3 regions of the Streptomyces sp. Je 1-369 genome follow, and region 1 is predicted to be linked to each of the others. Evidence: riboswitches for the same ligand, from Rfam matches in the RefSeq annotation. Region 1 holds a riboswitch; each other region holds the start of a gene.
What was found. Region 1 has a riboswitch for thiamine pyrophosphate ahead of NOO62_RS28870 (thiamine ABC transporter substrate binding subunit). Riboswitches for the same ligand answer to the same signal wherever they lie in the genome.
Positions count from the first base shown of each region.

Region 2: it holds a riboswitch for thiamine pyrophosphate, as region 1 does, so the genes downstream of both, thiO (glycine oxidase ThiO) here and NOO62_RS28870 (thiamine ABC transporter substrate binding subunit) in region 1, are expected to answer to the same signal.
Region 3: it holds a riboswitch for thiamine pyrophosphate, as region 1 does, so the genes downstream of both, thiC (phosphomethylpyrimidine synthase ThiC) here and NOO62_RS28870 (thiamine ABC transporter substrate binding subunit) in region 1, are expected to answer to the same signal.

Region 1 covers NZ_CP101750.1:6,336,770-6,340,948, reverse strand. Annotated here, with positions in the region: gene NOO62_RS28875 (ABC transporter permease) at 1-836, opposite strand, end outside; gene NOO62_RS28870 (thiamine ABC transporter substrate binding subunit) at 812-1,897, opposite strand; TPP riboswitch at 1,974-2,090, opposite strand; gene rlmN (23S rRNA (adenine(2503)-C(2))-methyltransferase RlmN) at 2,131-3,237, opposite strand; gene NOO62_RS28860 (phosphatidate cytidylyltransferase) at 3,330-4,179, opposite strand, start outside.
Region 2 covers NZ_CP101750.1:2,445,366-2,449,544, reverse strand. Annotated here, with positions in the region: gene pknB (Stk1 family PASTA domain-containing Ser/Thr kinase) at 1-75, opposite strand, end outside; gene NOO62_RS11205 (thiazole synthase) at 179-973, opposite strand; gene thiS (sulfur carrier protein ThiS) at 979-1,191, opposite strand; gene thiO (glycine oxidase ThiO) at 1,188-2,402, opposite strand; TPP riboswitch at 2,400-2,513, opposite strand; gene NOO62_RS11190 (NAD(P)/FAD-dependent oxidoreductase) at 2,644-3,894, shown strand; gene NOO62_RS11185 (Rv2175c family DNA-binding protein) at 3,960-4,179, shown strand, end outside.
Region 3 covers NZ_CP101750.1:4,414,661-4,418,839, forward strand. Annotated here, with positions in the region: gene NOO62_RS20095 (metallophosphoesterase) at 1-58, shown strand, start outside; gene NOO62_RS20100 (hypothetical protein) at 239-1,132, shown strand; gene thiC (phosphomethylpyrimidine synthase ThiC) at 1,234-3,039, opposite strand; TPP riboswitch at 3,032-3,187, opposite strand; gene NOO62_RS20110 (YibE/F family protein) at 3,259-4,179, shown strand, end outside.

The sequences.
Region 1 (4,179 bases):
CGCCGCACCGTCCACGCGTGGATCGCCAGGATCAGGCCGACCGCGGCGAACTGCACGAGGGTCAGGACGGCGGCCGTCGGCAGATCGAGGAGCTGCGCGGTCTGCCGGTAGATCTCCACTTCGAGCGTCGAGTACGCCGGACCCCCGAGGATCTGCACCACGCCGAAGGAGGTGAAGGTGAAGAGGAAGACCATGAGCGCGGCGGCCGCCACGGCCGGTGCGAGCGCGGGCAGCGTCACCGTCCGCCACGCCGTCCACCGGGAGGCGCCGAGCATCCGCGCGGCCTCCTCCTGGCGCGGGTCGAGTTGTGACCAGAGGCCGCCCACGGTCCGTACGACGACGGCGTAGTTGAAGAAGACGTGCGCGAGCAGGATCGCCCACACCGTGGTGTCAAGGCGTACGCCCCACAGCTCGTCGAAGAGCCCGCCCCGCCCGATCAGCGCGAGGAACGCCGTGCCGACGACGACCGTCGGCAGCACGAACGGCACGGTGACGACGGCCCGCAGCACCCGCTTGCCCGGGAAGTCGAAGCGCGCGAAGACGTACGCGCCGGGGAGCGCGATCAGCAGCGTCAGCGCCGTCGACGCGAGCGCCTGCCAGGTGGTGAACCACAGCACGTGCCGGATGTCGGACTCCCCGAGCACGTCCGTGATCCGCCCGAACTGCCAGACGCCGCCGATGTGCAGCCCGCGTGCGACGATCGCCGAGACCGGGTAGGCGAAGAAGAGCGCGAAGAACGCGACGGGTACGGCCATCAGACCGAGCCGCGCCGCGCTCCCGCGCCGGGACCCCGCGTGTGGACGGGGTTTCGCTACTTCAGTACGAGCGAGGTCCACGACTTGATCCACGGCTCGCGGTTGTCGGCGATCTTCTTCGGGTCCATGGTCTGCGGCGCGTCGACGGTCACGCCGTGCTCGGTGAACAGCTTCGGCAGCTTGGTGCCCTCGCGGACCGGGTTCACGAACATGCTGAGCGGCATGTCCTCCTGGAACTCCTGGCTCGCAAGGAAGTCGAGGAGCGCCTTGCCGCCCTTCTCGTTCCCGGCGTTGCTGAGCAGGCCCGCGTACTCGACCTGGCGGAAGCACGTGCCGGTCGCGACGCCGGTCGGCGCCTGCTTGGGCTGCGGCTTGCCGTAGAGGACCTCGACGGGCGGCGAGGAGGCGTACGAGACCACGAGCGGCCGGTCCCCCTTGGCCTTCTTGCCGCCCGCGGACCCGGAGAACTCCTCGTTGTAGGCCTGCTCCCAGCCGTCGACGACCTTGACGCCGTTGGCCTTGAGCTTCTTCCAGTACCCCGTCCAGCCGTCGTCCCCGTACTTGGCGGCGGTGCCGAGCAGGAAGCCGAGGCCGGGCGACGAGGTCGAGGCGTTCTCGGTGACGAGCAGGTTCCTGTAAGCGGGCTCGGTCAGATCAGCGAAGGACTTCGGCGGCGCGAGCTTCTTGTCGGCGAAGTACTTCTTGTCGTAGTTGACGCAGATGTCACCGCTGTCGACGGGCGTGACGCGATGCTTGCCCCCGTCGACCCGAAACTCCGGCTTGACCTCGTCCGAGCCCTTGACCTCGTAGGACTGGAAGAGCCCGTTGTCGAGCGCCCGCGAGAGCAGCGTGTTGTCGACGCCGAAGAAGACGTCGCCCTGGGGGTTGTCCTTGGAGAGGATCGCCTTGTTCACGGCGGCACCCGCGTCACCGTCCTTGAGGACCTTGACCTTGTACCCGGACCGCTTCTCGAAGTCCTTCAACACGTCCTTGGAGACATTGAAGGAGTCATGACTGACGAGGGTGACACTCTTCGAGTCGGATGTGCCGGACCCACCGTCGGAGCTGCCGCACGCGGAGACGGCGACGAGCCCGATGCCCACCGCCACGGCGGTGAACGTGACCTTCTTGGTGCTGCTCACTGACTTTCCTCCTGGGTGACCAGGAGAAGACGCGGCCCCGCCCGCACGCCAATGGCACGCGGGCAGGGCGCTACAGCTTGAGTGATGCCCGAACTTCCTACCCAGAATGACCTGGGCGAGGTTCAGAGGGTCTGCGGCCCACCTGTCCAAGTGGCCGCACTCTCAGCGCTGTGGCGCTCCCCTGTCGGAATATGCAGATGTGTGTACTCGTACGGAGCCGTACGCCCGCCAGACTACCTCTCGGCCGCCGCCAGCTGGCCGCACGCCCCGTCGATCTCCTGGCCCCGGGTGTCCCGGATCGTGACCGGCACACCGTGGGCGGCGATGGCCTCCACGAAGGCCTTCTCGTCCTCGGGCCGCGAGGCCGTCCACTTGGAGCCCGGCGTCGGGTTGAGCGGAATGAGGTTGACGTGCACGGGCTTGCCCTTCAGCAGCCGCCCGAGCCGGTCACCACGCCAGGCCTGGTCGTTGATGTCGCGGATCAGCGCGTACTCGATGGAGAGCCGGCGCCCGGACTTCGCGGCGTACTCCCACCCCGCGTCCAGCACCTCCCGCACCTTCCACCGCGTGTTGACGGGCACGAGGGTGTCGCGCAGCTCGTCGTCCGGCGCGTGCAGCGAGATCGCGAGCCGGCACTTGAAGCCCTCGTCCGAGAACCGGTGGATGGCGGGCACGAGACCCACGGTCGACACGGTGATCCCGCGCTGCGAGAGCCCCAGGCCGTCGGGCTCGGGGTCGGTGAGGCGTCGAATGGCCCCGGCCACGCGGTTGTAGTTGGCCAGCGGCTCGCCCATGCCCATGAACACGATGTTCGACAGCCGGGCGGGCCCGCCCGGAATCTCACCGTCCCGGAGCGCACGCATGCCATCAACGATCTGATGCACGATCTCACCGGTCGACAGGTTCCGGTCGAGACCGGCCTGTCCCGTGGCACAGAACGGACAGTTCATGCCGCAGCCCGCCTGCGAGCTGATGCACATGGTGACCCGGTCCGGATACCGCATGAGCACCGACTCGACGAGCGTCCCGTCGAACAGCCGCCACAACGTCTTGCGCGTCGTGTCGTCGTCACAGCTGATGTGCCGCACCACGGACATCAGATCGGGCAGCAACGCCTCCCGCAGCTTCTCGCGCGACCCGGCCGGAATGTCGGTCCACTCGGCCGGGTCGTGCGCATACCGCGCGAAGTAGTGCTGCGACAGCTGCTTGGCACGGAACGGCTTCTCGCCAGTGGCGGCGACGGCTTCCTTGCGCTCGGCGGGCGTGAGGTCAGCGATGTGCCGCGGGGGCTTCTTGGCACCGCGGGGCGCGACGAAAGTGAGTTCTCCGGGTACAGGCATGGTCCTTCCAGTGTCGCAGACATACGACAAGGGGCCCGCCGCCCTGTGGACAACGAACCCCTCACGCACATCTACGCAGGTCAGACCCCGTGTCAGCCGGACCCCACGAACGCCACGAGCAGCAGCCACACCACTGGGGCGGTCGGCAGCAGGGAGTCCAGGCGGTCCATGATGCCGCCGTGGCCGGGCAGCAGCGTGCCCATGTCCTTGATGCCGAGGTCGCGCTTGATCATCGACTCACCGAGGTCGCCGAGCGTGGCGCTCGCCGCGACGGCGAAGCCGATCACCAGGCCCTGCCACCACACACCGTCGTCGATGAGGAAGTGCAGGCACAGCGCGCCCGCCGCCATCGCGAAGGTGACCGCGCCGACCAGGCCCTCACGGGTCTTGCCGGGGCTGATGCGCGGCGCCAGCTTGTGCTTGCCGAAGCGCCAGCCGATCGCGTACGCACCCGTGTCGCTGACCACGGTCAGGAGCAGGAACGTGAGGACCCGCTGCGGACCGTCGTCCGCGGTGAGCATCAGCGCCACGAAGGTCGCGAGGAACGGGACGTAGAAGGCCGCGAAGACCCCCGCCGTGACGTCCTTCAGATAGCCCTCGGGCGGCTCCGTCATGCGCCAGACGAGGACGGCGAGCGCGGTGAGCGCCATCGCGACCCACGCGCCCTCGGTCCCGCGCACGTACCCCGCGACGACCATCGCCGCGCCGCCCACCGCGAGCGGCACGAGGGGCGCCTTGATGCCCTTGCGCTCCTCCAGGCGGGAGGTGAGCTCCCACAGACCGACCACGACGGCGACCGCTATGACGCCGATGAAGACGGCCTTCACGATGAACAGCGACGCGATGATCACCGCGCCGAGTCCCACACCGACTCCTATGGCTGCCCCGAGATCGCGGCCCGCGCTCTTCTTCTGCGGTGCGGCCGGGGCGGGCTGCGGCTGT
Region 2 (4,179 bases), 3.9 Mb from region 1:
CGCGATGCGCCCGTCGATGCGGTAACGGCTGTCGAGCAGCTGCCCGACGAGCGGGTCCTGAAGGGTCGTGTCCACGCAGGGGAGTCTACGAGCCGCCGCCGACACCTCGTCCCGGGCGGGCGCCCTCACGGCTGGACTGCAGCCGAGCTGTAACAGGCGGAGCCCCTGGGGGGACTGCTCAGAACGCGGGCCGCTCCGGGTCGAGGCGTGCCATGCCCTCCGCGGGCGAGGACGCCTCCGCGAAGTGCCGACGCGGAATGCGGCCCGCCCGGTGCGCGAGGCGCCCGGCCTCCACGCCGTACCGCATGGCCTCGGCCATCAGGACCGGCTCCTGCGCCCGCGTCACCGCCGAGGCGAGCATCACGCCCGCGCACCCCAGCTCCATCGCGATCGCCGCGTCGGACGCCGTGCCCGCGCCCGCGTCGAGGATCACCGGCACGCGCGCGTGCTCCACGATCAGCTGGAAGTTGTGCGGATTGCGGATGCCGAGACCGGAACCGATGGGCGACCCGAGCGGCATGACCGCCGCGCAGCCCACGTCCTCCAGCTTCCGCGCGAGCACCGGGTCGTCGTTGGTGTACGGCAGGACCGTGAAGCCGTCGTCCACCAGCGTCTCCGCGGCGTCCAGGAGCTCGACGGGGTCGGGCAGCAGGGTCCGCTCGTCGGCGATCACCTCCAGCTTCACCAGATCCGTGCCGAGCGCCTCCCGTGCGAGCCGGGCGGTGAGGACGGCCTCGCCCGCCGTGAAGCAGCCCGCGGTGTTGGGCAGCACGCGGATGCCGAGCCGGTCGAGCACGGAGAGCACGGAACCCTGGACGCCCGGGTCGAGCCTGCGCATCGCGACCGTGGTCAGCTCCGTGCCGGACGCGACGAGGGACCGCTCCAGGATGTCGAGGCTGGGCGCCCCGCCCGTGCCCATGATCAGGCGCGAGGAGAGGGTGAGCCCGCCGATGACGAAGGGGTCGTCTGCCATGGTGTTCAGCCTCCCTGTACGGCGGTGAGTACTTCGACGCGGTCACCCGCGGAGAGGGCCGTGGTGGGCCACTGCGCGCGCGGGACGACGGTTTCGTTGAGGGCGGCGGCGACACCGGAGTGCGCCGAGGAGAGGGTGGCCACGAGGGCTTCGAGCGTGGTGCCCGAGGCCACCTCGCGTTCCTCCCCGTTGACGGAGACGGCGAAGGGTGTGCTCATGCGGGCTGCTCCGTGTCGTGCTGCGTGCGGGCCGGGGCGGAGATCTCGGGGGACGCGCCGTCGAAGCGGCGCGGGGTGAACGGGAGCGCCTCTTCCGGGAGCGCGCCCGTGGTCAGGGCGTGCGCCATGACGTCGCCCGTGACGGGCGTCAGGAGGACGCCGTTGCGGAAGTGCCCGGTGGCCAGGTGGAGCCCGTCGAGCCGTGTCGGGCCGAGCATCGGCGCGTTGTCGGGGGAGCCGGGGCGCAGACCCGCGCGGGTCTCGGTCAGCGGCAGCTCGGTGATGCCGGGCACGAGCTCGTGCGCGTCCCGCAGCAGTTCGTACACGCCGCCCGCGGTGACCGTGGTGTCCCAGCCGAGCTCCTCGCTGGTCGCGCCGACGACGAGCTCGCCGTTCTCGCGCGGCACGAGGTAGACGTGGCTGCCGCGCACCACGGCCCGCACGGTGCGGCTCAGGAACGGGGCGTAGGGCCCGGGCACCGTAAGACGCAGGACCTGGCCCTTGACGGGGCGCACGGGCGGCAGGACGTCGTCGGGGACGCCCGCGAGGCGCCCGCTGAGGCTGCCCGCCGCGAGGACCGTCAGACCCGCGCCCAGCTCGGTGCCGTCCGCGAGGACGACGCCGTGCGCACGGTCGCGTACGACCGACAGACGCTCGGCCCAGGCGCGGTGGAAGACCACACCGGCCCGCTCGCAGGCCACCACGAGCGCGCCCGCGAGCCGCCGCGGGTCGATCTGGTGATCGCCGTCGACCCGAAGGCCGCCGCGCACACCCGGCGCCAGCATCGGTTCGAGGCGACGGCACTCGCGGCCGTTCAGCCACTCGGACTCCAGGCCCGAACGCTGCTGCAGGGCGTGCAGTTCGCGCAGGTGGGCACGGTCGTCGGAGTCCAGCGCGACGGCGAGCGTGCCGCACGCGCGGTAGCCGAGGTCGTGGCCGCTCGCCTCGGTCAGCTCGTCGGCGAACGCCGGATAGCGCCGCGCGGAGGCGATGTTGAGGCCGAGCAACGTCTGCTCGCCGTAGTGGAGTTCGGTGACGGCGGCCAGCATGCCCGCCGCGACCTGGGCGGCGCCGCCGCCCGGCTCGGGGTCCACGACCGCCACGGAGAGCCCCCGCTGCGCGGTCCGCCAGGCCGTGACCAGGCCGATGATGCCGCCTCCGACGATCAGGACGTCAGAGGTGGCGGATGGTGATGTCGTACGTGGATGCATGGGCGTCCAGCCCCTCCCTTCGCCGGCATGACCCGGATCAGGTTCGTACGGTCGGAGGCCGTCCCAGCCTCCCTCTCAGCCCGGTGCGTCCGGGCTCCCGCGAGTGCTCTGCACGGGCCACCCTAGCCCGTCGCTTCGTGCGGCAGTAGGGGAGCTGTCCGGGTATGGGCGGTGACGTTGTGTCAGAGATCTCCCCGACCACACCTGAGGGCGCCCTCGACAACCGCCCTAGAGTGATCGGGTGAGCGAGCAGCAGAGGCAGAGCGAGCAGCAGCAGAGCGGGAAGCGGCGACAGGCGGAGCGGCACGTCGTGGTCGTCGGCGCCGGGATGGCCGGCGTGCAGACCGCGGTGGCCCTGCGCGAGCAGGGCTTCACGGGCCGGGTCACCCTCGTCGGCGCCGAGCCGCACCCGCCGTACGACAGGCCACCGCTGTCCAAGGCGGTGCTGCTCGGCAAGGCGGAGGGCTCCACCTTCGACATCGACTTCCCGGCGCTCGGCATCGAGCTGGACCTGGGCCGCGAGGTCACCGGCGTGCGCCCCGCCGACCACGAGCTGGACACCGCCGACGGGGCCCTCACGTACGACGTCCTGGTCCTCGCGACCGGCGCCGAACCGATCCGCCTGCCCGGCACCGAGAACATCCCCGGCGTGCACCTGCTGCGCACCCTGGACGACGCCGCGCGGCTGCGCCCGGTCCTCGCGGGGCAGCACGACGTGGTGGTCGTCGGGGCGGGCTGGATCGGCGCGGAGTTCGCGACCGCCGCGCGCGAGGCGGGCTGCTCCGTCACCGTCGTCGAGGCCGCGGGCAGGCCGCTCGCGGGGGCGCTCCCCGAGGAGGTCGCGGCCCCCATGGCGGGCTGGTACGCGGACTCCGGAGCGGTCCTGCGCACCCACGCGCGCGTGGAGCGCGTCGAACCCGGCGCCGTCGTCCTGTCCGACGGGACCACGCTGCCCGCGACCGCCGTCGTCGTCGGCATCGGGGCACGGCCCGCGACGGGCTGGCTCACCGGCTCCGGCATCGAGCTCGGCACGCACCGCGAGGTCGTCACCGACGAGGGCCTGCGCACGTCGGCGCCGGACGTGTACGCGGTCGGGGACTGCGCCTCGTTCCCCTCCGGCCGGTACGGCGAGCGGCTCCTCGTGCACCACTGGGACAACGCACTCCAGGGGCCGCGCACGGTGGCGGCGAACATCATCGGTGAGACGCCGGCCGCGTACGACCCCGTGCCGTACTTCTGGTCGGAGCAGTTCGGCCGCTTCGTGCAGTACGCGGGACATCACGCCGGGGCCGACGAGCTGGTGTGGCGCGGGGACCCGGACGGCATGGCCTGGTCGGTGTGCTGGCTGCGGGACGGCGCCCTGGTCGCGGTTCTCGCCGTGGGCCGCCCCAGGGACCTGGCGCAGGGCCGTCGGCTGATCGAGTCGGGTGCGCGCCTCGACCCGGCACTGACGGCGGACCCGTCGATTCCGCTGAAGAAGGCGGTGCTGTAGCGGGCCGCTCGCCGGTGGGGCGGTGCCACCCGGTGCGTGTCAGTGGCCGGAGATACGCTTGACCCGTGACCGAGATTGACGCAAAGACCGATGCTCTCGTCCCCGAGTGGCTGCACCTCCCCGACATCGCGGAGATGCTCGACATCGAGGTGACCCGTGTGCGCCAGCTGGTCAAGGAGGGCCAGGTGATCGCCGTGCGCCGCGGGGAGAACCGGGCGCTCCAGGTGCCGGCCGCCTTCATCGACGGCGACAAGGTCGTCAAGGGCCTCAGCGGCACCCTGACGC
Region 3 (4,179 bases), 1.9 Mb from region 1:
CGGCGGAGTGACCATGGCCGGAAAGCTGCTGGTCTGCCAACTCCCGCTGCCCGTCTGAGCGTTCCGCGAGCAGCCGCCCCCCTACACGATCACGCTGGCCAGGGGGGCAATTTCCGGAAACCCCCTGTCACCGCGTGCCGTCACGGCTCTACCATCGGCTTATCCGTAGCAGGCTCCCCTCCGTTTCTGCCCAACGGCTCGTAGCCATGCGAGCCTCAGCCCTACGGAGCATCGGGGGATGCACATGAACAGCGCTCCACACCTGCTCAATGAGGACCGCCCCGAGTACGAGCGGATCCTCGACGAGGCGCTGCGCACCGCACCTGACCGTCCCGAACTCGCCGCAGTGGGCCGGCGGCTCAACACCGAACAACTGCGCACCATGGCCCTGAACGCGACAGCACTGATCACGGCCGCGGCCGCGGCTGAGTACGCGCACTACGTGAAGGTTCGCGAGGAGTTGCGCGAACCTCGACCGACATCCACCTCGATCCGCGAAGGGAGCGGACAGAGCGCCGCGGAGTCGGGCTCCGGCGGCGTCAGCCTCGCCACCACCATGGGTGAGGTCGCCGAACCTGCGGCAGCGGCGGGCGCCGGCGCGATCGCCGTAGTCGCGGTCCTCGCACCCGTCCTCGCGGGGACGGCCGCCGCGATCTTCCTGCTCGTCGGCTACATCCTGAAGATGCTCAACCCCGAGCCCGCCTTCGCGGACACCCTGCTCACCGCGGGATGGCTGTTCGGCGCGCTCACCGCGGGGGCCATCCTGGTCGCCGCGGTCGGTCTGCTCCTGACCGCCCTGCGCAACGGGTCCACCTCGCTCCCTGCGGGGCTCCACGGCGAGCAGCTCGAGGAGGTGTCCCGTGCCAGGGAAGACTGGGGCCGGGCGCTCCTCGAGCGGGGCGTCGTGCCGTTCCTCCGGGAGGCCCTGACGGAGCCGGGCGGCGCTCCCGCCGGCCGTACGCCGTCGGGGAAGCCGGGCGGCGGCGGTGCCGGTGGCCGCATGCCGCAACTCGGCTATCACAGGCCGGGGTTCAGCAGCCCGGACGGCGGCCCGGCAGGACCGCGGCCGAGCTACTCGAGCCCGGACTTCTCCAGCCCCGACTTCGGCGGGCCCGACCACAAGCCGGAGTAGCGGCCCGGCCGAACCGGACCGCTTCGGGGTCGCACCACCGCTTCGTGGCCCCGCCGCCCCACTGGGGGGCGGGACCACGGAGCCTCAGTCGGCGATCGCTCTCAGTCGGCGATCGGCAGATAGACCCGGTTGCCCGCGGCTGCGAACTCCTTGGACTTCTGCTCCATGCCCGCCTCGATGTCCTCGGAGCCGAGGTCGCCGCCGTGCTGGCGCCGGATGTCCTGCGAGATCTTCATCGAGCAGAACTTCGGCCCGCACATCGAGCAGAAGTGCGCCGTCTTCGCGGGCTCGGCCGGCAGGGTCTCGTCGTGGAACTCCCGCGCCGTGACCGGGTCGAGGGCCAGGTTGAACTGGTCCTCCCAGCGGAACTCGAAGCGCGCGTCCGAGAGCGCGTCGTCCCAGTCCTGCGCGCCCGGGTGCCCCTTGGCGAGGTCCGCCGCGTGCGCCGCGATCTTGTACGTGATGACGCCGGTCTTCACGTCGTCGCGGTTGGGCAGGCCCAGGTGCTCCTTCGGCGTGACGTAGCAGAGCATGGCCGTGCCCCACCAGCCGATCATCGCGGCGCCGATGCCGGAGGTGATGTGGTCGTAGGCGGGCGCGATGTCCGTGGTCAGCGGGCCGAGCGTGTAGAACGGCGCCTCTTCGCAGATCTCCTGCTGGAGGTCGATGTTCTCCTTGATCTTGTGCATCGGGACGTGCCCGGGGCCCTCGATCATCGTCTGTACGTTGTGACGCTTGGCGATCGTGTTGAGTTCCCCGAGCGTCCGCAACTCGGCGAACTGCGCCTCGTCGTTGGCGTCCGCGATCGAACCGGGCCGCAGGCCGTCGCCGAGCGAGTACGTCACGTCGTACGCCGCGAGGATCTCGCAGAGCTCCTCGAAGTGCTCGTAGAGGAAGCTCTCCTTGTGGTGCGCGAGGCACCAGGCGGCCATGATCGAACCACCGCGCGAGACGATGCCGGTCTTGCGGCGCGCGGTGAGCGGCACGTACGGGAGGCGCACGCCCGCGTGGACCGTCATGTAGTCCACGCCCTGCTCGGCCTGCTCGATGACCGTGTCCTTGTAGATGTCCCAGGTCAGCTCCTCGGCCTTGCCGTCGACCTTCTCCAGGGCCTGGTAGAGGGGGACGGTGCCGATGGGCACGGGGGAGTTGCGCAGGACCCACTCGCGGGTGGTGTGGATGTTGCGGCCGGTGGAGAGGTCCATGACCGTGTCGGCGCCCCACTGGGTCGCCCAGGTCATCTTGTCCACCTCCTCCTCGATGGAGGAGGTGACCGCGGAGTTGCCGATGTTCGCGTTCACCTTCACCAGGAACTTCTTGCCGATGATCATCGGCTCGATCTCCGGGTGGTTCACGTTGGCGGGAATCACCGCGCGGCCCGCGGCGACCTCTTCCCGCACGATCTCCGGGTCCATGCCCTCGCGGATCCCGATGAACTCCATCTCGGGCGTGATCTCGCCGCGCCTGGCGTACGCGAGCTGCGTCACCGCCTGACCGTCACGGCCGCGTCGGGGCTGGCGGGGGCGGCCGGGGAAGACCGCGTCCAGGTTCTTGAGCCCGCCGCGGGGCGAGGTGTGCTTGATGCCGTCGTCCTCGGGACGCGGCGGACGGCCCACGTACTCCTCCGTGTCGCCGCGGGCGATGATCCAGTTCTCCCGCAGCGGCGCCAGCCCGCGGCGGACGTCGGTCTCGGCCGACGGGTCGGTGTACGGACCCGAAGTGTCGTACAGGGTGACGGCCTTGCCATTGGTGAGGTGCACCTGTCGGACCGGCACCCGCAGGTCGGGGCGCGAACCCTCGACATACGCCTTGTGCCAGCCGATGGACTTCCCGGCCTCGTCGCTCTGGACCTGGTGGTTCTGGTCGTTCTGCGTCGAGGCAGGCGTGCGTGCGTCCGATGTGGTCATGAGACCTACTCCCTACGCCGGCATTACCCGGTAACAGGTTCGGCGGTCGACGCAGCGAATCCCGTACGGCTCGTGCACATTTTGTGCCGCTTCGTACGGAGGTCAGCGCCCTCTCAGCCCGGTGCTCCGAGCTCCCGCGATTGCAAAGGTGGCTCCACGCTAGCGTCATGTCGGGCGCGCTGAACAGAGGGCCCCTCCCGTTCTTGCGATGATCGGGCAGTGACCACCACAGAGCCGCCGCCCCCGCCGCCCTCGCAGCCGCCCGCCTCCGGGACGCCTCCGGAGGGCCACGGACATGGCCACGGAGACGGCCACGGACACGGGCATTCCCACAGCCACGGCCCGGCCGCACCGGTCTCCCAGCACCTGCGCAAGGTCATCGCCGCGGTACTGATCCCCTTCGCCACAGCGGTCGTCGTGGGCCTCGTGGTGCTCTGGCCCGGTGGCACGCCGAGCCACGAACGCACCGGCGTCGGCTTCGACCGGCAGACACAGTCGGCGAGCGTCACGAAGGTGCAGGAGCTGCCCTGCAAGGACCTCAGCCCCTCGCAGACCCCGCCGAACGGCGACACCTCCACCGCCGAGGGCCAGTCCGCACAGTCCACCGCCACGGGCATCTGCAAGAAGGCGACGGTCAAGGTCACCAGCGGCGACGACAAGGGCCGCACCTTCACGGAGATCATCCAGCCCGACTCGCCACGCCAACTGAAGCAGGGCCAACAGGTGGTGGTCGCCTACGAGCCCAAGGCCCCCGAAGGACTGCAGTACTCCGTCACCGACGTGAACCGCAAGATCCCGATGGCGCTCCTGGCCGGCATCTTCGCGCTCGCCGTCGTCGTCGTGGGCCGACTCCGCGGCGTGATGGCCCTGGTCGCCCTCGCCATCAGCTTCATGGTGCTCACGTTCTTCATCCTGCCGGCGATTCTCCAAGGCTCGAACCCCCTGGTCGTGGCGGTGATCGGGGCGAGCGCCATCATGCTGATCGCGCTCTACCTCTGCCACGGCCTGACAGCCCGGACCTCCGTCGCCGTACTCGGCACCCTCATCTCCCTCCTCCTCATCGGCCTCCTCGGCTCGCTCTTCATCGGCTGGGCCGCGCTCACCGGCAACACGGACGACAACACCGGCCTCATCCATGGC